Regions from separate parts of the Streptomyces castrisilvae genome, predicted to be linked through region 2. Evidence: riboswitches for the same ligand, from Rfam matches in the RefSeq annotation. Region 2 holds a riboswitch; the other holds the start of a gene.
The links. A riboswitch is a leader RNA that binds a small molecule or an ion and turns the genes downstream of it on or off. The one in region 2 is predicted to bind glycine.

Region 1 (10,433 bases), 4.7 Mb from region 2:
CCGACGCGGTGCTGCGGGGCCCGCTGTACATCGGCGACTACGCCAAGGTCGAGGCCGGCGTCGAGATCCGTGAGCACACGGTCATCGGGTCGAACGTCGTCGTGAAGAGCGGAGCCTTCCTGCACAAGGCCGTCGTCCACGACAACGTGTACATCGGAGACCACAGCAACCTGCGCGGCTGCGTGGTCGGCAAGAACACCGACATCATGCGAGCCTCCCGGATCGAGGACGGAGCCGTCATCGGTGACGAGTGCCTCGTCGGTGAGGAATCGATCATTCAGGGGAACGTGCGTGTCTACCCCTTCAAGACCATCGAGGCCGGTGCCTTCGTCAACACCTCGGTGATCTGGGAGTCCCGCGGACAGGCGCATCTCTTCGGGGCGCGCGGCGTCTCCGGAATCCTGAACGTCGAGATCACCCCGGAGCTTGCCGTCAGGCTGGCCGGCGCCTATGCGACGACCCTCAAGAAGGGCTCCACCGTCACCACGGCCCGGGACCACTCCCGGGGTGCCAGGGCCCTCAAACGGGCCGTGATCTCCGCCCTCCAGGCCAGTGCCATCGATGTCCGCGACCTGGAGAACGTACCGCTGCCCGTCGCGCGCCAGCAGACCGCGCGCGGAAGCGCCGGCGGAATCATGATCCGTACGTCCCAGGGCGTGCCCGACTCCGTCGACATCATGTTCTTCGACGAACGCGGCGCCGACCTCTCGCAGGCACGGCAGCGGAAGCTGGACCGGGTCTATGCCAGGCAGGAGTATCGGCGTGCCTTCCCGGGCGAGATCGGGGACATCTACTTCCCGTCCAGCGTCTTCGACTCGTACACCGGCGCACTCCTGCGGAACGTGGACACGACGGGGGTGGCGGACGCCCAGCTCAAGGTCGTTGTCGACGCCTCCAACGGCAGCGCCGGACTCGTGCTGCCGAGCCTCCTGGGACGGCTGGGCGTGGACGCGCTCACCATCAACCCCGGCCTGGACGAATCACGCCCCACCGAGTCGGCCGAGACCCGGCGTAACGGGCTCGTGCGCCTGGGGGAGATCGTCTCCTCGGCGCGGGCGGCCTTCGGCGTCCGGTTCGACCCCGTGGGCGAACGGCTCTCGCTGGTCGACGAGCGGGGCCGGATCGTGGAGGACGACCGGGCCCTGCTGGTCATGCTGGATCTCGTCGCCGCCGAGCGGCGCAGCGGACGGGTGGCGCTGCCGGTGACCACCACCAGGGTCGCCGAGCAGGTCGCCGCGTACCACGGAACCCAGGTCGAATGGACGACGACGTCGCCCGACGACCTGACCCGGGTGGGGCGTGAAGAAGGCACCATCTTCGGTGGAGACGGCCGCGGCGGCTTCATCGTTCCCGAATTCAGCAGCGTCTTCGACGGGACGGCCGCCTTCGTGCGGCTCATCGGGCTGGTGGCGCGCACTCAGCTCACGCTCAGCCAGATCGACGCCCGCATCCCGCACGCCCACGTCCTGCGCCGTGACCTCGCGACGCCATGGGCCGTGAAGGGCCTGGTGATGCGGCGGGTCGTCGAGGCCGCAGGGGACCGCGACGTCGATACGACGGACGGCGTACGGGTCGTGGAGGCGGACGGGCGCTGGGTGATGGTCCTGCCGGACAGGGCCGAAGCGGTCACCCACCTCTGGGCGGAAGGCCCCGACGACGAGTCGGCACAGGCGCTGCTCGACGAGTGGGCGGCGGTCGTCGACAGCGCGGGCGACTGAGGTCCGGCCCCCGGGACGGGTGAGCGGGCAGTCGGCCGGCACCGGCTGCCCGCTCCCGTGCCGGGCGGGCCATCGGTGGGGCCATTCGGCGTATGCCGCCGCGACATGCGACGATGTGCGGCATGTCGCAGCAGCCACCCGGTCGGAGCACGGCCCCGTCGCCCAAGCGCCCCGACGCGTCCATGCTGCTGCTGACCAACGTGATGGAGCACAGCCTCGACGACGGCTACGCCGAAGCGTCGGCCAGGCGCGCGGCCGAGGGGCAGGCGGGCATGCCCCGTACGCTCAAGGCGAAGCTCGGGTTCGCCGCGTGTCTGGTCCTGGCCGCCCTGGTTGTCACGCTCGGCGCCGCCCAGGCGCGGGTCGCGGCTCCGGTGCTGGCCAAGGAGCGCCAGGAACTCATCGACCGGATCGACGCGGAGACCGCGGCGGCCGACACCCTCGCCTCGCAGGTGGAGGAAGTCCGCGACGACGTGAGTGAACGCCAGCGCAAGGCCCTGCAGGAGCACGGGGGTGACCAGGGCGAGCTGGTGGCACTGCTCTCCGGGGCAACGCCCGTGCGCGGCCCGGGGGTCAAGGTCGTCGTCGACGACGCCGAGGACACCGCGCAGGGTGGCGGCGGCGCACGTGAGACCAGTAGCTTCTCCGACACAGGGCGGGTCAGGGACCGGGACATGCAGCGGGTCGTCAACGGGCTGTGGCAGTCGGGTGCCGAGGCCATCGCCATCAACGGGCAGCGGCTGACGGCCCTGTCGGCGATCCGGGCCGCGGGCGACGCCATACTGGTCGACAACAGACCGCTCGTGCCCCCGTACACGGTGCTCGCGGTGGGGGACGGCAAGAAGCTGGGCGCGGCCTTCCGGGACAGCGCCGACGGCCAGTACCTGCAGTCGCTGAAGGACACCTTCGACATCAGGACCAGCATCTCCGTCCAGGAGAAGGTGGACCTTCCGGCCGCCCCGAGCCTGATCGTACGGACAGCAGAGCCATACAAGGCTGCAGACACAGGGAAGGGCACATCGTGATCGCCGTACTGGGCCTCGTCGTGGGAGTCGTGGTCGGACTGTTGGTCCGGCCCGAAGTGCCGGCGGTCGTCGAGCCCTATCTCCCGATCGCCGTCGTCGCCGCACTCGACGCGGTCTTCGGCGGTCTGCGGGCCATGCTCGACGGCATCTTCGTCGACAAGGTCTTCGTGGTCTCGTTCCTCTCCAACGTCGTCGTGGCGGCCCTCATCGTCTTCCTGGGCGACAAACTGGGTGTCGGGGCGCAGCTCTCCACAGGTGTGGTGGTCGTGCTCGGCATCCGGATCTTCTCCAACGCCGCGGCCATCCGCCGGCACGTCTTCCGGGCCTGATGCCGATGAGCAACGACGCCCTCAACGACGGCGGCGAGCAGCCCGGCGAGCAGCAGGCGAACTCCTCCCGGGAGCTCACCGGGCGCCAGCGGCTGGTGGCCGGCATCTGGCCGCCCCGGGTCACCCGCGCCCAACTCGTCGTCGCCCTGCTGCTGTTCGTCCTCGGCCTCGGGCTCGCCATCCAAGTGCGGTCCAACAGCGACAACAGCGCCCTGCGTGGTGCCCGCCAGGAGGACCTGGTACGCATCCTGGACGAGGTGGACGAGCGCACGCAGCGGCTGGAGGACGAGAAGCAGCGCCTGGACGACCAGCGCACCGAACTGGAGAACAGCTCGGACCAGGCCGAGGAGGCCCGGAAGCAGACGGTCGAGAAGGAGCGGCAACTCGGCGTGCTCGCGGGTACCGTGGCCGCGCACGGCCCGGGTATCACCGTGACGGTCAACGACCCCGGTGGAGCCGTGCGGCCGGACATGCTCCTCGACGCCCTTCAGGAGCTGAGGGCGGCCGGTGCCGAGGCGGTCGAGGTCAACGGCGTACGCGTCGTGGCCAATACGTACTTCTCCGGCGACGGAGGTGCCGTCAAGGTCGACGGCCGTAAGATCTCCGCCCCGTACGTCTTCAAGGTCATCGGCAAGCCGCAGGATCTGGAACCGGCGCTCAACATCCCCGGAGGTGTGGTGCAGACGCTGGAGAAGGAGCAGGCCACCGTGCATGTGGCGCGGGCCGACGACATTGTCGTGGACGCCTTGCGACCGGCGGAGCGGCCTGACTACGCTCGGTCGTCGGGCCAGTGAGCCCCGGGAGCCCCGGCGCCGGGGGACACGAGCGGAAGGTTGCGGGGGGTCGCCGCATCGTAATCGTGGCGCGTGGTGGAAACTGTCGAGTGGATACGGACGTTGTGAAGATGTCCGGGTCGGCAGGTGTGTTCATTCAGGGTTCGTCCTGCCCCACGGGCGGGTCTGTTTCGGTCAAGGGGAATCGCCCGTGAAGTTGTTTGGGAAGTTGTTCGGCAAGAGCGCACGCGACGAGGCCGCACGGCATCGCGCGCCGCGCCATGGTCAGCCCGACGAGCAGGGTGCTGAGCGCCCGCTCTTCCGCGACCAGGTGGCGGGCCAGGGGGGTGACCACCCGGGCGGTTCCGGCGCGTCGTCCGTTGACCCTGCCGGTCCCGGCCGCATAGGTTTCGGAGCCCCGAGCCAGGAGGCTTCGTCCATGCCGGTCTGTACGAGGTGCGGGCACCGCAACGCCGAGGCCAGCCGTTTCTGCTCCAACTGCGGTGCGCCGCTGAGGGGCGGGGTCCCCGAGCGTGCCTCGGAGACGACGTCGACCATCTCCATCTCGGGGCTGGAGGCCTACGAGGCGGAGGCGACCGGCCAGACCGCCGTACCGTCGCTCTCGCCCGAGGCACAGGCGGCCGTCGACGCCCTGCCGCTCGGTTCGGCGCTCCTGGTGGTGCGGCGCGGCCCGAATTCCGGCAGCCGTTTCCTGCTGGACGGTGACCTGACGACGGCCGGCCGGCACCCGCAGAGCGACATCTTCCTCGACGATGTGACGGTCTCGCGCCGCCATGTGGAGTTCCGCCGCAATGCCGACGGCAGCTTCACGGTCGGGGATGTCGGCAGCCTCAACGGCACCTACGTCAACCGCGAGCGGATCGACTCCGTCGCCCTGTCCAACGGCGACGAGGTGCAGATCGGCAAGTACCGGCTGGTCTTCTACGCGAGCCAGCGCGGCATCTGACCCGCCCCCGGACCCCGTCCGGGGGGACCCCTCAGGAAGGTCCATGCTGAGAACACCGAGTGGCGGTGCCGGCAACGGCACCGCCGCCGACGACCGGCCGATGAGCATCGGCACGGTGCTCCTGCACCTGCGGGAGGAGTTTCCCGAGGTCACCATCTCCAAGATCCGCTTCCTGGAGGCCGAGGGGCTCGTCGAGCCGCAGCGGACCCCTTCGGGCTACCGGAAGTTCAGCCCCGCCGATGTCGGGCGGCTCGCCCAGGTGCTGCGGATGCAGCGGGACCACTACCTCCCGCTCAAGGTCATCCGCGAGCATCTGGACGCCCTCGCCCGGGGCGAACGGGTGGTCCTGCCGTCCCCGGACGGGGAGCGGCAGGACGCGGCGGACGGCGACTGGACGGGCGGCCCGGGGCGGGCCACGGCCGCTCGCATCGGCCGCGACGAGCTGCTCGTCGCCGCCGAGGTCACCGAGAGCGATCTCGACGCCTGGGAGTCCTACGGCCTTGTCGCACCGACGCCGGATGGCGGCTACGAGGCAGAGATGGTGACCGTCGCCAGGCTTGTGGCGGATCTGGGGCGATTCGGTCTGGAACCTCGTCACCTGAGGCCCATGCGGGCGGCCGCCGACCGGGAGGCGGGACTCATCGAGCAGGTCGTCGCGCCGCTGCGCCGGCACCGGAATCCGCAGACCAGAGCGCATGCCGAGGCCACCACCAAGGAGCTGGCGGAGCTCTCCGTACGGCTGCATTCCGCGCTCGTCCAGAGTGCTCTGCAGGTGCGGTTCAACTGATGCCGGCCGAGCCCGACTACCCAAACCTGCCGGGCACGTCCTAGGGTTGCTGTGTGAACGAGCTCGACGTTGTGGGTGTCCGGGTGGAAATGCCCTCCAACCAACCGATCGTGCTCCTGCGTGAAGTGGGAGGCGACCGGTACCTCCCCATTTGGATCGGTCCTGGTGAGGCGACCGCGATCGCCTTCGCTCAGCAGGGCATGGCTCCGGCCAGGCCGCTGACCCATGATCTCTTCAAGGATGTGCTTGAGGCCGTGGGCCAGGAGCTCACCGAGGTCCGCATCACGGACCTGCGCGAAGGGGTTTTCTACGCGGAGCTGGTCTTCGCCAGCGGCGTCGAGGTGAGCGCGCGTCCCTCGGACGCCATAGCGCTCGCCCTGCGCACCGGCACGCCGATCTACGGCAGTGACGGGGTGCTCGACGACGCGGGGATCGCGATCCCCGACGAGCAGGAGGACGAGGTGGAGAAGTTCCGCGAGTTCCTCGACCAGATCTCTCCGGAGGACTTCGGCACGAACAACAGCCAGTGACGTCCCCGGGGGCCGCCCGCCGGTACATCCGGAGAGCCTTTCCCCGCCGAGGGTCACGCGAAACCACCCTCAGGGTGATTATCACTCGGCGTGCCGAGTGTGGCGATCGTTGACGCACCCCGGGTGACTGCCTACCTTCGAGTGGGCAGGTCAAGGAGGGAGGTCGGCGTGAGAAGCAGCGGCGACGGTACGGCGGCGGGTGCGCCGTATCCGCAGCAGGGGAGTACAGCCGACCGCACCATGAGGCAGTCGGCAGTGCCGGCTGCGGTGGCAGGGGGCGGCGTGGCATCGGCCGACGACATCGGCTATCGCGGGCCGACGGCGTGCGCGGCGGCGGGGATCACTTATCGGCAGCTCGACTACTGGGCCCGTACCGGCCTGGTCGAGCCGAGCGTCCGCCCGGCGTACGGATCGGGCACACAGCGGCTCTACAGCTTCCGGGACGTCGTCCTGCTGAAGATCGTGAAGCGCTTCCTGGACACCGGTGTGGCACTCCAGAACATCCGCACCACGGTCCAGCACCTGCGGGCCCGCGGTTTCCAGGATCTGGAGCGCATGACGCTGATGAGCGACGGGGCGACGGTCTACGAGTGCTCCTCGCCCGCCGAGGTCGTGGACCTGCTCCAGGGGGGCCAGGGCGTCTTCGGCATCGCGGTCGGGGTGGTGTGGCGGGACGTGGACGCCGCGCTGTCGCAGCTGCACGGGGAGCGTGTGGACACCGGGGAGACCCTCATCGGGCACAACCCCACCGACGAGCTCGCGCGGCGCCGGAACCGGGCCGTCTGAGGCGCTGAGCGCCCGGCCCGGGGAGGTAATCGCGGGCCGGCGGGCCGTGGTGGCGCGGCGATTGTCAGTGCCGTAGGGCAGCATCGGCTGGTGTGAGAGCCGCGCCGACCATCCTGCACCTGGACATGGATGCCTTCTACGCCTCGGCGGAGCAGGCGGCGAAGCCGAGCCTGCGCGGCAAGCCGGTCGTGGTGGGCGGGCTCGGCCCCCGCGGGGTCGTCGCGACCGCCTCGTACGAGGCACGGCGGTTCGGGGTGCACTCGGCCATGCCGATGGCGCAGGCCAGACGGCTCGCGCCGAACGCCGCCTATCTGGTGCCGCGCTTCGCGTTGTACCGGTCCGTGAGCGACCAGGTCATGGAGCTGCTGGGCCGGCTCTCACCGCTGGTGGAGCCGCTCAGCCTGGACGAGGCCTTCGTGGACCTGGAAGCGGGCGGTACGGCCGACGACACCGCCTCGGCTCTGGAGATCGGGCGGCAGCTGCGCGAGGCGATCGAGGCCGTCACCGGACTGAGCGGTTCCGTGGGGCTGGCAGGCTCCAAGATGCTCGCCAAGATCGCCTCCGAGGAGGCGAAGCCCGACGGGATACGGGTGATCGAGCCCGGCACCGAGCGGGAACTGCTCGCGCCCATGCCGGTGCGTACGCTGCCGGGCGTCGGGCCCGCCACTGCGGACCATCTGCGCCGCGCCGGCATGACCACGGTGAACGATCTGGCCGAGGCGGGCGAGGCGGAGCTCGTACGGCTGCTGGGCAAGGCGCACGGCGGCTCCCTGCACCGGATGGCGTTCGGTTACGACGACCGGCCGGTGGTGTCCGAGCGCGACGCGAAATCGGTGTCGGTCGAGGACACCTTCGACATCGATCTGCACGACCGGGTCCGGGTGCGCACCGAGGTCGAGCGGCTGGCCGGCCGGTGCGTCCAGCGGCTGAGGGCCGCCGAGCGGTCGGGGCGCACGGTGGTGCTGAAGGTGCGCAGGTACGACTTCTCCACCCTGACCCGCTCGGAGACGCTGCGCGGGCCCACCGACGACCCCGCCGTGGTGCGGGAGGCCGCCGCACGGCTTCTGGAGGCCGTGGACACCACAGGGGGCGTACGGCTGCTCGGCGTCGGTGTCACCGGGCTCGCCGACTTCACCCAGGAGGACCTGTTCGCCCAGGCCGCGGGCGAGCGGGCCGAGGCCGGCCTCGCGGACGGGGCGGAGGAGGGGGCTCAGGCCACAGAGGAGGGTCAGGGGCGGGCGGACGCCGAGCCGGGACCGGAGAGCGCCGAGCAGCTCGCCGCGCGGCGCTGGCCGGCCGGACACGACGTACGGCACGACACCCATGGGCACGGCTGGGTGCAGGGGAGCGGGGTCGGCCGGGTGACCGTGCGGTTCGAGGAACCGGGATCGGAGCCCGGCCGGGTGCGTACGTTCCGGATCGACGATCCCGCGCTGCGGCCGGCCGAGCCGCTGCCGCTGGTGCGGGAGCCGCCGGACTACTCCTCCTGGCCGGCCAGCCTGCCGAAGTCGCGGTCCGGGGGCGGGGCGCCCGGGGCGGAGTCCAGACCGTAGTGCCGGTAGAGCTGGAGTTCCTGCTCGGGGGAGAGGTGCCGGCCCACCCCGAAGTCGGGTGCGTCCTTGATCAGCGAACGTTCGAAGGGGACCCGCAGGGTGTCCCCGACGCATTCGCTGGGCTCCAGCGGGACGAACGCGTCCCGGCTGAACAGACCGGTGCGTACGGCTGCCCACTCGGGCACTCCGGTCGCGTCGTCGAGGTACACCTCGTCCACGGTCCCGATCTTGGTGCCGTTGCGGTCGAAGGCCTTGCGGCCGATCAGACTGCGCGGGTCGATGTCGGTCTGCACGGTCCCTCCCACTGGTTGCGGCTGTCCACAGGGACTACAGAAATGCAGTTCCGTGGTGTTGGCCACTTGAGAATTCTCGTCGTGTACCCCGCTGGTAGGGTGGTTATGGCTGCTGACCCCGTGCGGGAGAGTCCTCCGGAGTCGATCCGGAGGCGCCGAAGGAGCAAATCCTCCCCGGAATCTCTCAGGCCCCCGTACCGCACGGACGAGGTCACTCTGGAAAGCAGGGCGGGTTGCGCGCGGCCGAGGGCCGGGTGGGGCCTCTCCCTCACCGACGGTGAAAGCCGGCGCCCATGGTGCCGGTGAAGCTCTCAGGTTGAGATGACAGAGGGGGAGGCCGTTCGGGCACCCCGCGCCGTGGTGCCCCTCGCAGGTCGTGACAGACCAGGAGGCCTCCACCATGACCCCCCGTCGCACCCCGCTCGCCCAGCTGGAGCAGGGCATTCCGTTCGAGCAGCGCCATATCGGCCCCGACGCCGAGGCGCAGGCGAAGATGCTCGCCCAGGTCGGTTACGGCTCGCTCGACGAGCTGACCGCGGCCGCCGTGCCCGACGTGATCAAGAGCGCCGAGGCGCTGCGGCTGCCGGGCGCCCGTACCGAGGCCGAGGTGCTCGCCGAGCTGCGCGGGCTCGCCGACCGCAACGAGGTCCTCGCCCCGATGATCGGGCTCGGCTACTACGGCACCTTCACCCCGCCGGTGATCCTGCGCAACGTCATGGAGAATCCCGCCTGGTACACGGCCTACACGCCGTACCAGCCCGAGATCTCCCAGGGCCGCCTCGAAGCCCTCCTGAACTTCCAGACGATGGTCGCCGAGCTCACCGGACTGCCCACCTCCGGCGCCTCCCTGCTCGACGAGGGAACGGCCGCCGCCGAGGCCATGGCGCTGGCCCGGCGCGTCGGCAAGGTCAAGAACGGCGTCTTCCTGGTCGACGCCGACACCCTGCCGCAGACCGTCGCCGTCATCGAGACCAGGGCCGAGCCCACCGGTGTCGAGGTCGTCGTCGCCGACCTCGCCGACGGCATCCCGGCCGAGATCGCCGAGCGCGGTGTCTTCGGCGTGCTGCTCCAGTACCCCGGCGCCTCCGGGGCGGTCCGGGACATCAAGCCCGTGATCGACCGGGCGCACGAGCTCGGCGCGATCGTCACCGTGGCCGCCGATCTGCTGGCCCTCACCCTGCTCACCTCGCCCGGCGACCTGGGCGCGGACCTCGCCGTCGGCACCACGCAGCGCTTCGGCGTGCCGATGGGCTTCGGCGGGCCGCACGCCGGCTTCATGGCGGTCCGCGACAAGTTCGCGCGCAGCCTCCCGGGGCGCCTCGTCGGCGTCTCCGTGGACGCCGACGGCAACAAGGCGTACCGACTGGCCCTCCAGACCCGCGAGCAGCACATCCGTCGCGAGAAGGCCACCAGCAACATCTGCACCGCACAGGTGCTGCTCGCCGTGATGGCCGGCATGTACGCCGTCTACCACGGCCCCGAGGGGCTGCGGACGATCGCCCGGCGCACCCACCGCTACGCCGCGATCCTCGCCGAGGGCCTGCGTACGTCCGGGGTGGACGTGGTCACCGGGGCGTACTTCGACACGCTCACCGTCCGTGTGCCCGGCAAGGCGGCCGGCGTCGTCTCCGACGCCCGTGAGCGCGGCGTGAACCTGCGCCTCGTCGACGCC
Region 2 (10,433 bases):
CTCGTGTCGTACAGGTCGAGGCCGATGGCGAGGTACGGGACGCCGAGCGCGGGCTGCACCCAGGCGCGGCGCAGCGAGCGGATCGCGGGGGTGTGGTGGGCGTTCTGCGCGAGCTGGGCGTAGAACTGCGGGATCTCGACGGCGGGCTCGCTGATCCGCAGCGGCCCCGCGGGCATCCGGTCGAGGCCGGTGGCGATGCGGCGCAGGTCCAGCCAGGGGATGCCGACGCCGCCGCCGGGCGCGTGCGGGTTGAGCCAGATGCCCCAGTGGTCGGGGTAGAGGGTGCGGGCGATGTCGAGGCCGCCGACGACCTCGTGGTCCCGGTTCCAGCCGCTGGCGGACAGCTCCTGGCCGGAGGTGACGCAGGGGGCGTAGCCGAGGCCGTCGATCTCCATGTTGCCGTACTGGGCGTCGGGGGCGCCGGGGCGGCCGTGCCAGAGGAGCATCCAGACCCGGCCGGCCGCCAGGGCCTGGAGCAGTGCCTCGTACGCGTCGTAGCGGCCGGGCGTGACTTGGCGCAGCATGTGCTCCAACTGGCCCGCCGCCGCGGTGCCTGACGCACTCACCCTGGGTCCCGCCCCTCGTAGATCCTCTGTTTCGGCCTGCCGTCCCGGGGCACTCGGGTACGGCGCGGTGCCGTGTCGCCTGCCTTCGGCCACCGGACATCGGCCTTCAGCCATCAAACCAGCTTATGCGGCCGCACTGTCACCGGCTTGACGGCGCGGGCCGCGTGCCCTCGCTCATCCCGTGAAGGCGCCGGGCTCCGGCGCTCCGGCGCGGGTGTAGAAGGGCCGCACCCGTTCGAGCATCCAGTCGGCGACCGGGTCCTGCGCCACGTCGAGCAGCACGAGGTTGACCGGCCAGGGCACCTCGACGCGGCCCAGCGCCCGGCCCAGCGCGTCCATGGGGGCGCTCTGCCCGGCGCCCTCCCAGGTGGAGAACTCGACGCCGACGAAGAGGACGGGGTCGCCGCCCTCGATGCTGGCCAGAGCCCGGCGGGCGGTGCGCACGACGCCGCTCTCCTCGAACTCGCCGGCCGCCGCGGCCAGGAAGTCGACGGGCTCCTCCTTCCAGTCCGGCTCGTACAGCCGGACCCTGCCGCCGCCGGCCGGGCCGTCGAGCGGGGTTCGTCCGGACCTGCAGAGTTCGGCGACCGCGGGTGGAGGCAGTGGCATGCCGACGGCGCCGCCCGGGTTCACCGCGATGCCGAGCTGCGGGGGCAGACCGCGGGCGAAGTCGCGGGCCGGGGCCACGGCGAACGACATGTGCGCGCCGACGCAGGCGAGGAACTGCTGCTCGGAGCTGAACACGGGGACGTACGCGGCGCCGTCGATCTCCAGCGTGGGCAGGTCGAGGTCGCGGGATTCGGGCCCGCCGCCGCTCGGCAGGGGCACCCAGACGCTGCTGCGCCCGAGCACCTCCACGAGGCGGCCGCCCGCCTCCGGGACGCCGAGCGAGGCGCCCAGGACCTCTTCGAGTTCATTGGCCGGCCATCCGCCCTGCGGCTGGCTCCCCGCCTGTGCCGGAATGTCCACTGGTTCCCTCTCTCACCCCGATGCCGTGCAGCACGAGGTTAGGGCCTGTGCCGGGGCGCGCCGCCCCGTACCCCCCGCCGGGTGGCTACTGTCCGGCCTTTGGACGGTCCGTGCTCAGCCGTCGCTCTGTGCAGGTGCGAACGTGATCCGCGTCAGGAGCCGGGCCGCTTCGCGGTCCAGCAGCACGGCGGAGGCGCAGCCGCGCGGCAGCAGACCGGCCCCGGTGTCCCGCAGCAGCCGGCCCACCGCTCTGCGGTGCCGGGCGAAGGCGTATCCGGAGACGCCGCGTCCCCGCGCGCGCTGCCCCTCGCGGGCGGTCCGCGGGGTGACGTCGAGCAGGATCAGGTGCAGGGCGCGGCCGCGCCGGCGGGCGTGGCGGGCGAGCCGGGCGCGGACCCAGGCCTGGGTGCCGCAGTCGTGCACCACGGCGGAGGCCCCCGAGCGCAGCACCCGGCGCAGGCCCCAGTAGTGGGCGAGGCGGACGAGCGGGCGGTAGAGGAGGTAGGGCACCGCGCGGGGCAGCCGGGCCGCCCAGCGGTCCCGGGTGTCCTGGGAGTCGACGGCGCGGTCCGGGGCGGCGCGGGCGATCAGCGTGGACTTGCCGCTGCCGGGCAGTCCGGAGACCACCACGATGTCCCCGGCGGCGAAGCGCAGGCCGCGCGGGCCGCGCCCGGCCCGGCCGCGCAGATCCCGGACGACGGGTGCGCGTAACGCCGCCGCGCGGCGGGCGTGCGGGCCCGGCTGCGCGGGCAGCGCGTCGTCCGTGAGCCCTGCGGTCGTCGCGTACCGCAACGTCATCGCCTCCCCCTGCCGAACGGCCGACGCGTGCACGGCCGGTACCTACCCCGGAAGTGTAAAGAAAAGGTAATGCGACACAACCGCGCGACCCGCCGGAAGGCATCGGGAAACGGCATCGGTCCCGGCGCCCCGTTCACCCCGGACGCGTGCGATGATGACCCCGCCAACTGCATACAGGCCGCTTGAATCCGCGCGGGAGAGTTCCGGTCACCGTGCCGGGCGCCGAAGGAGCAAGATCCTCCCTTGAATCTCTCAGGCCCCGTACCGCGTGGATGAGGCAGATCTGAAAAGCGGGCCGCCCAGCGGCTCCACCCAAGGTGCAAGCCGAACCGAACCCCTGTGGGGTCTCTCGGCGAACCTCTCAGGTTCCGATGACAGATGGGGAGGATCGTCCTCGTCGTCATGCCCTGGGAGCCCCGTCCATGAGCACCACCCCTCGCCTCACCGCCCTCGATGCCCTGCATCGCTCGCTGGGCGCCACGATGACCGACTTCGCGGGCTGGGACATGCCGCTGCGCTACGCCAGTGAGCGCGACGAGCACAACGCCGTGCGGACGAGGGCCGGCCTCTTCGACCTCTCCCACATGGGCGAGATCACGGTCACCGGTCCCGGGGCCGTGGCGCTGCTGAACCACGCGCTGGTGGGCAACATCGGCACCGTCTCGGTGGGCCGGGCCCGCTACACGATGATCTGCGCCGAGGACGGCGGCATCCTGGACGACCTGATCGTGTACCGCCTCCAAGAGGAGGAGTACATGGTCGTCGCCAACGCCGGCAACGCGCAGCTCGTCCTCGACACGATCACCGAGCGCGCCGCCGGCTTCGACGCCGAGGTGCGCGACGACCGTGACGCGTACGCGCTGCTCGCCGTCCAGGGCCCCGAGTCCGCCGCGATCCTCGCCTCCGTGACCGACGCGGACCTGGACGGCCTGAAGTACTACGCCGGGCTGCCCGGCACGGTCGCCGGGGTGCCCGCGCTGATCGCCCGGACGGGCTACACCGGCGAGGACGGCTTCGAGCTGTTCGTCGCCCCCGCCCAGGCCGAGGAGCTGTGGAAGGCGCTCACCGGGGCCGGTGCCTCGCGCGGTCTGATCCCGTGCGGGCTCTCCTGCCGCGACACGCTGCGCCTGGAGGCGGGCATGCCGCTGTACGGGCACGAGCTGACGACCTCGCTGACCCCGTTCGACGCCGGGCTCGGCCGGATCGTGAAGTTCGAGAAGGAGGGCGACTTCGTCGGCCGCAAGGCGCTGGAGGCCGCCGCCGAGCGCGCCGAGACCGCCCCGCCCCGCAAGCTCGTCGGCCTGGTCGCCGAGGGCCGCCGGGTGCCGCGCGCCGGATTCCAGGTCGTCGCGGACGGCCAGGTCGTCGGCGAGGTCACCTCGGGCGCCCCGTCGCCCACCCTGGGCAAGCCGATCGCCATGGCGTACGTCGACGCCGCGCACGCCGCGCCGGGCACCACGGGTGTCGCCGTGGACATCCGGGGCACCCACGAGCCGTACGAGGTCGTGGCGCTCCCGTTCTACAAGCGCCAGAAGTAGAACCGTAGGACGCGCACCGGGCGCCGCCCGACGTGACGCAGTCCCGTCTCACACCGTAAGACCACGTTCATCAGCACTCCCCCGCGTACAGGAGAATTCAGGTCATGAGCAACCCCCAGCAGCTGCGGTACAGCAAGGAGCACGAGTGGCTGTCGGCCGTCGAGGACGGCGTGGCCACGGTCGGCATCACGGAGCACGCGGCCAACGCGCTCGGTGACGTCGTCTTCGCCCAGCTCCCCGAGGTCGGTGACACGGTGACCGCGGGCGAGACCTGCGGCGAGCTGGAGTCGACCAAGTCGGTCAGCGACCTGTACTCGCCGGTGACCGGTGAGGTCACGGCCTCCAACCAGGACGTCGTGGACGACCCGTCGCTGGTGAACTCCGCTCCGTTCGAAGGCGGCTGGCTGTTCAAGGTACGCGTCGCGGAGGAGCCGAAGGACCTGCTCTCCGCCGACGAGTACACCGAGTTCTCCGGCAACTAAAGACCCCAAGGGACCACCTGATGTCGCTTCTCAACTCCTCCCTCCACGAGCTGGACCCGGACGTCGCCGCCGCCGTCGACGCCGAGCTCCTCCGCCAGCAGTCCACGCTCGAAATGATCGCCTCGGAGAACTTCGCTCCCGTCGCCGTCATGGAGGCGCAGGGCTCCGTCCTGACCAACAAGTACGCCGAGGGCTACCCCGGCCGCCGCTACTACGGCGGCTGCGAGCACGTCGACGTGGTCGAGCAGATCGCGATCGACCGCATCAAGGCGCTCTTCGGCGCCGAGGCCGCGAACGTCCAGCCGCACTCCGGTGCGCAGGCCAACGCCGCCGCGATGTTCGCGCTGCTCAAGCCGGGTGACACCATCATGGGCCTGAACCTGGCGCACGGCGGTCACCTGACCCACGGCATGAAGATCAACTTCTCCGGCAAGCTCTACAACGTGGTCCCGTACCACGTGGACGACGCCGGTGTCGTGGACATGGCCGAGGTCGAGCGCCTCGCCAAGGAGTCCAAGCCGCGGCTGATCGTCGCCGGCTGGTCCGCCTACCCGCGCCAGCTGGACTTCGCCGCCTTCCGCCGCATCGCGGACGAGGTCGGCGCGTACCTGATGGTCGACATGGCGCACTTCGCCGGTCTGGTCGCCGCGGGCCTGCACCCCAACCCGGTGCCGCACGCCCACGTCGTCACCACCACCACGCACAAGACCCTCGGCGGTCCGCGCGGCGGGGTGATCCTCTCCACCCAGGAGCTCGCCAAGAAGATCAACTCGGCGGTCTTCCCGGGTCAGCAGGGCGGCCCGCTGGAGCACGTGATCGCGGCCAAGGCGGTCTCGTTCAAGGTCGCGGCGGGCGAGGAGTTCAAGGAGCGCCAGCAGCGCACCCTGGACGGCGCCCGCATCCTGGCCGAGCGCCTGGTGCAGCCCGACGTCACCGAGGTGGGCGTCTCCGTGCTGTCCGGCGGCACGGACGTGCACCTGGTCCTGGTCGACCTGCGCAACTCCGAGCTGGACGGCCAGCAGGCCGAGGACCGGCTGCACGAGCTGGGCATCACGGTCAACCGGAACGCCATCCCGAACGACCCGCGGCCGCCGATGGTCACCTCGGGCCTGCGGATCGGCACCCCGGCCCTGGCCACCCGCGGTTTCCAGACGGAGGACTTCACCGAGGTCGCGGAGATCATCGCCTCCGCCCTCAAGCCGTCCTACGACGCGGACGACCTGAAGGCCCGGGTCGCGAAGCTCGCCGAGAAGTTCCCGCTGTACCCCGGTCTGAACTAGCCGGACCAGCACATTTGCGTGTCCGGGAGGGGCACCACGCACACTGAACAGTGAGCGCGGTGCCCCATCCCATGCCCCCGCTCTTCGAGCCGCGATCCGGCCCGTACCGCACCACCCGGCAGACAACGGCGTCTACCACATCCTTAGGAGTCACCCGTGGCCATCTCGGTCTTCGACCTGTTCTCGATCGGCATCGGCCCGTCCAGCTCCCATACGGTCGGCCCCATGCGCGCGGCCCGTATGTTCGCGCGCCGGCTGAAGAACGAGGGCCTGCTCGCCCACACCGCCTCGGTCCGCGCCGAGCTGTTCGGCTCCCTCGGCGCCACCGGCCACGGCCACGGCACCCCCAAGGCGGTCCTGCTCGGCCTGGAGGGCGAGTCCCCCCGTACGGTCGACGTCGAGACGGCCGACGCCCGGGTCGAGGCGATCCGCTCCACCGGCCGGCTCAGCCTCCTCGGAATGCACGAGATCGACTTCGACGCGGACGAGCAGCTGGTCCTGCACCGCCGCAAGGCGCTCCCGTACCACGCCAACGGCATGACCGTCTTCGCGTACGACGCCGAGGGCGCCCCGCTCCTGGAGAAGACGTACTACTCGGTCGGCGGCGGCTTCGTCGTGGACGAGGACGCCGTGGGCGAGGACCGGATCGTGCCCGACGACACGGTCCTGAAGCACCCCTTCCGCACCGGTGACGAACTGCTGCGCCTCGCCCGCGAGACCGGCCTGTCGATCTCCTCGCTCATGCTGGAGAACGAGCGCGCCTGGCGCACCGAGGACGAGATCCGCTCCGGCCTCCTGGACATCTGGCGCGCCATGCAGGCGTGCGTGTCCCGGGGCATGTCCCGGGAGGGCATCCTGCCCGGCGGCCTCAAGGTCCACCGCCGCGCCGCGAAGACCGCCCGCCAGCTGCGCGCGGAGGGCGACCCCCAGGCGCACGCCATGGAGTGGATCACCCTCTACGCGATGGCGGTCAACGAGGAGAACGCGGCGGGCGGCCGCGTCGTCACCGCCCCGACGAACGGCGCGGCCGGCATCATCCCGGCCGTCCTGCACTACTGGATGAACTTCGCCGCGGGCGGCTGCACGGAGGCCGAGAAGGAGGACGGCATCGTCCGCTTCCTGCTGGCGGCCGGCGCGATCGGCATGCTGTTCAAGGAGAACGCCTCCATCTCCGGCGCCGAGGTCGGCTGCCAGGGCGAGGTCGGCTCCGCCTGCTCCATGGCCGCCGGCGCCCTCGCGGAGGTCCTGGGCGGCTCCCCCGAGCAGGTGGAGAACGCCGCCGAGATCGGCATGGAGCACAACCTGGGCCTGACCTGCGACCCGGTCGGCGGCCTCGTCCAGATCCCGTGCATCGAGCGCAACGGCATGGCCGCGGTCAAGGCCGTCACCGCGGCGAAGATGGCGCTGCGCGGCGACGGCAGCCACAAGGTCTCCCTCGACAAGGTCATCAAGACCATGAAGGAGACCGGGGCGGACATGTCCGTCAAGTACAAGGAGACGGCGCGGGGCGGGCTCGCGGTGAACATCATCGAGTGCTGACCGAACAGGCCCTGACCAGCGCGTTCGCTTCTTGCAGCGCTGTCAGGGCCGATTCTGCTCACCCGACGGGCAGTTCCTGGGATCTCTGCGGGACAGTCACTGTTCCAGTTCCGCCGCGCGTTCCTTGAGTTCCTCGGCGAACGCGTCCCAGTCGGGTCCGAAGCAGAGCAGGTCGGCGGCCGCTTCCCGGAGCAGTCGCGGGTCATCGGGACGTTGCAGGCAGGCCAGGCGGTAGGCGAGATTCCGCGCCCAGGGCGGCAGCGCCATCCAGTCCTCGGCCAGGAGCTCTCGAAGCATGGTGAGAATCTCGTCGGCCGTCGCGAAGGTGAGCTTCTCGACGAAGTCGCGGGTGGCTTCGTTGATCTGCCGGCTGTCCGCGCTGTCGATGGCCCAACTGAGGCACTTGGCGGCGAGGGTCGAGTCGGGCATCTCTCGCTCTTCGTCGGGGGTGAGGAACTCTCGGTGCATGTCAGCCTGAAATCCTTTCCGCTGCACGGCGACCAATGGGGACAGCTCGCACCACCCCCTCACGAACTCCGGCGTGAACACTCGACGCTCCTCAGCAAGGCGGCCCCGGGTGGTTCTACTCAACGAACTCCGGGGAGAGCCAGAACGAGATGAATTCCGTACCGTTCAGACCGATATGAACGCCATCGGCGATCTCTACCAGCTTCTCGGGAACCCGTCGATCCCGTACGACTCGGACCAATCCCGAAGTCTCATCGAACAGAACATCCCAGTCCGATCGATCGATCGATACAGAAATATGCTCCTCAAGCGGGGGGTCGTCCAGTTCCACTGTCACGGCACCACTCTCGGAGACCGGCAGTTCCAATTCCTCCCGCTGCCACGATTCCTTCGGCAGGTAACCCCACACATAGAGGGCGCGACCGCTGTCCACCGCCACCTCCAGCTGAAGGGTGTCGGCGACGAGACTGGTTCGTCCCCCGCCCCCTTCCAGCCTGGCCAGGTCGTCAAGGCTCCGCGGCTGGAAGCTGAACCCTCGGTCCGACTCGGAGTAGCGAAGCGTACCTTCCAGTGGGTTCGCTGCTTCAACGGTGAATTCGTGCGCCATTTCTTACCTAACGAAATTGAAGTGCAGGATGGTGTTGGTGTTGGTGTCGACAACCAATTCCCAGGTGCCGGCTTTCCCGTTCAGGGCACCTGGAGTGTCCCACCTGACCGCCCCAGCAGCCCCTCGCGGGTCCAGCTTCGGCGCGCTTCCTTCCATGATTTCGCTGACGACCTGTGTGGAACGCATGTACGGCCGCGCCACTCTGCCGTCCTTGGTGACGTCATCGAAGTGATTCGCCACCGTCTGCGTCATCTTCAGATCACCCGCATCGACCTTGGATGCCAGTTCGGCCGGGTCGGACGACGGCCCGGACCCGTGCTCGTAGTCCGGCGCCAGCCCCAGGCGGTCCGTCCACCGGTGCGGGTTGTCCACGTACGTGACGGGGTTGGGTGCCGGCGCCAGCCCCAGCGGGTCGGGGGAGACATAACGGCCGGTCGCCGGGTCGTAGTGGCGGAAGACGTTGTAGTGGAGGCCGGATTCCGGGTCGTAGTACTGGCCGGGGAAGCGGAGGGGGGTGTACGTGGTGCTGGTGCGGGGCCAGGCGGTGGTGCCCCAGAGGGTGGCGCGGGCGCGCCAGGCGGTGTGGCCGGTCTCGTCGATGAGTTCGGTGGGGGTGCCGACGAGGTCGGTGGCGATGGCGAAGAAGCGGCGGTCGATCTCCGTCTGGCGGTCGTCGGCGGTGAGGATGCGTTCGGTCTGGGACAGCGGGGCCAGGCCGCGGTGGTCCCAGGTGAGGGCGACCGTGTTCGGGTCGTCGGGCTGGTGGGTGGTCTGCTCGCAGAGGGTGAGCCCGTCCCAGGTGAAGCGGGTCTCCTCGGCCACGTTTCCGTCGGCGGTCAGGCGTTGTTTGGCGGTGCGGCGGCCGATCGGGTCGTAGCGGTAGCGCCAGCGGGTGCCGTCGGGGGTGGTGACGGAGGTGAGGCGGTTCTCGGTGTCCCAGGTGTAGCGCCAGGTGTCGGGCTTGCGGGAGAGCCGGGTCTTGCGGCGCAGGGTGACCCGGCCGAGGGCGTCGTACTCGAAGCGGACGTCTCCGGCACGGGTGAGGGTGGTGCCGGTGTAGGCGCGGGAGCCGGTGGCCTCGGTGCCGGGGTGGGAGGAGGGCCAGGTGGCGGAGGTCTGGTTGCCGGCGTCGTCGTAGGCGTAGCGCTCGGTCCAGTTCTGGGCGTGGACGGCGGTGACACGGCCTGCCGCGTCGAGGTCGAAGGTGCGGGTGCCGGACTTCCGGTCGGCGACGGATATCAGGTGGCCGTCGGCGCGGTAGGTGTAGGCGCGGCTGTTGACGGCCCGGGTCCCGGCGTCGATGTGCTGGGCGGTGAGGCGTCCGGCCTCGTCCCAGGCGGAGGTCATGGTCAGCGCGTCGTCGTAGGCGCGGGTGAGTTCGCGCCCGGCGTCGTCGTGGGTGAAGTCGATGCGGTGGCCGCCGCTGTCGAGGCTCAGGGGCCGGCTGTCGGGGCCGTAGGCGTACGAGGTGGCGTGGCCGGTGGGGGTGGTGCGCCGGGTGCGGCGGCCCAGGACGTCGTACGAGAAGGAGACCGGGCGGCCGTCCACCAGTTCCGCCTTGGTCCGGCCCATGCGGTCGTACTGGTAGCGGATCTCGCTCTCCGGGCCCACCGCTTCGAGGAGGCGCCCCGCCCGGTCGTAGGCGTACGTCGTCACCCGGCCGTCGACGTCCTTGCGGAGGACCTGGCCGAGCGGGTCGCGTTCGTACGCGATGGTCCCGCCCAGGGCGTCGGTGCGGGCGGTGAGCCTGCCCGCCGCGTCCGTCTCGTAAGTGAGGGTGCGGCCGTCGAAGTCGGTCTCGGCAACCATGCGGCCCGCCGCGTCGTACACGTAACTCCAGGCCAGCCCCTGCGGGTTGGTGACGCGGGTGAGGCGCAGTGCGCGGTCGTGCTCGAACTCGTAGCGGGCGCCCTCCGGTCCGGTGCGGGCGGCGAGGAGGTCGAAGTGGGTGTACTCGAAGCGGGAGACGCCACCCAACGCGTCGGTGTGCGTGAGGGCGTTGCCCTCGCCGTCGTACGTCCATGACTCGGTGGTGCCGTCCGGTGCCGTGCGGCGGACGAGCTGCCCGTCGGGGTGCCACTCCAGGCGGGTGACGCCGCCGGCCGGGCCGGTGATGCGGACCGGTCGGCCGAGGGCGTCCCGCTCGGTGCGGGTGACGGCGCCGCCGGGGCCGGTCACCCGCACGG

Region 1: another riboswitch for glycine. It lies ahead of gcvP (aminomethyl-transferring glycine dehydrogenase); the one in region 2 lies ahead of gcvT (glycine cleavage system aminomethyltransferase GcvT).

What each region holds. Positions count from the first base shown of each region.
Region 1 covers NZ_CP120997.1:911,740-922,172, reverse strand. Annotated here, with positions in the region: gene P8A18_RS03700 (mannose-1-phosphate guanyltransferase) at 1-1,718, shown strand, start outside; gene P8A18_RS03695 (DUF881 domain-containing protein) at 1,841-2,743, shown strand; gene P8A18_RS03690 (small basic family protein) at 2,740-3,072, shown strand; gene P8A18_RS03685 (DUF881 domain-containing protein) at 3,078-3,866, shown strand; gene P8A18_RS03680 (FHA domain-containing protein) at 3,949-4,812, shown strand; gene ftsR (transcriptional regulator FtsR) at 4,856-5,599, shown strand; gene P8A18_RS03670 (bifunctional nuclease family protein) at 5,653-6,129, shown strand; gene P8A18_RS03665 (MerR family transcriptional regulator) at 6,298-6,915, shown strand; gene P8A18_RS03660 (DNA polymerase IV) at 7,008-8,468, shown strand; gene P8A18_RS03655 (PRC-barrel domain-containing protein) at 8,393-8,761, opposite strand; glycine riboswitch at 8,875-8,971, shown strand; gene gcvP (aminomethyl-transferring glycine dehydrogenase) at 9,162-10,433, shown strand, end outside.
Region 2 covers NZ_CP120997.1:5,607,223-5,617,655, reverse strand. Annotated here, with positions in the region: gene P8A18_RS24555 (enhanced serine sensitivity protein SseB C-terminal domain-containing protein) at 1-566, opposite strand, end outside; gene P8A18_RS24550 (enhanced serine sensitivity protein SseB) at 741-1,535, opposite strand; gene P8A18_RS24545 (AAA family ATPase) at 1,650-2,333, opposite strand; glycine riboswitch at 2,517-2,610, shown strand; gene gcvT (glycine cleavage system aminomethyltransferase GcvT) at 2,756-3,871, shown strand; gene gcvH (glycine cleavage system protein GcvH) at 3,976-4,353, shown strand; gene glyA (serine hydroxymethyltransferase) at 4,374-5,633, shown strand; gene P8A18_RS24525 (L-serine ammonia-lyase) at 5,790-7,172, shown strand; gene P8A18_RS24520 (hypothetical protein) at 7,269-7,640, opposite strand; gene P8A18_RS24515 (hypothetical protein) at 7,756-8,247, opposite strand; gene P8A18_RS24510 (putative T7SS-secreted protein) at 8,251-10,433, opposite strand, start outside.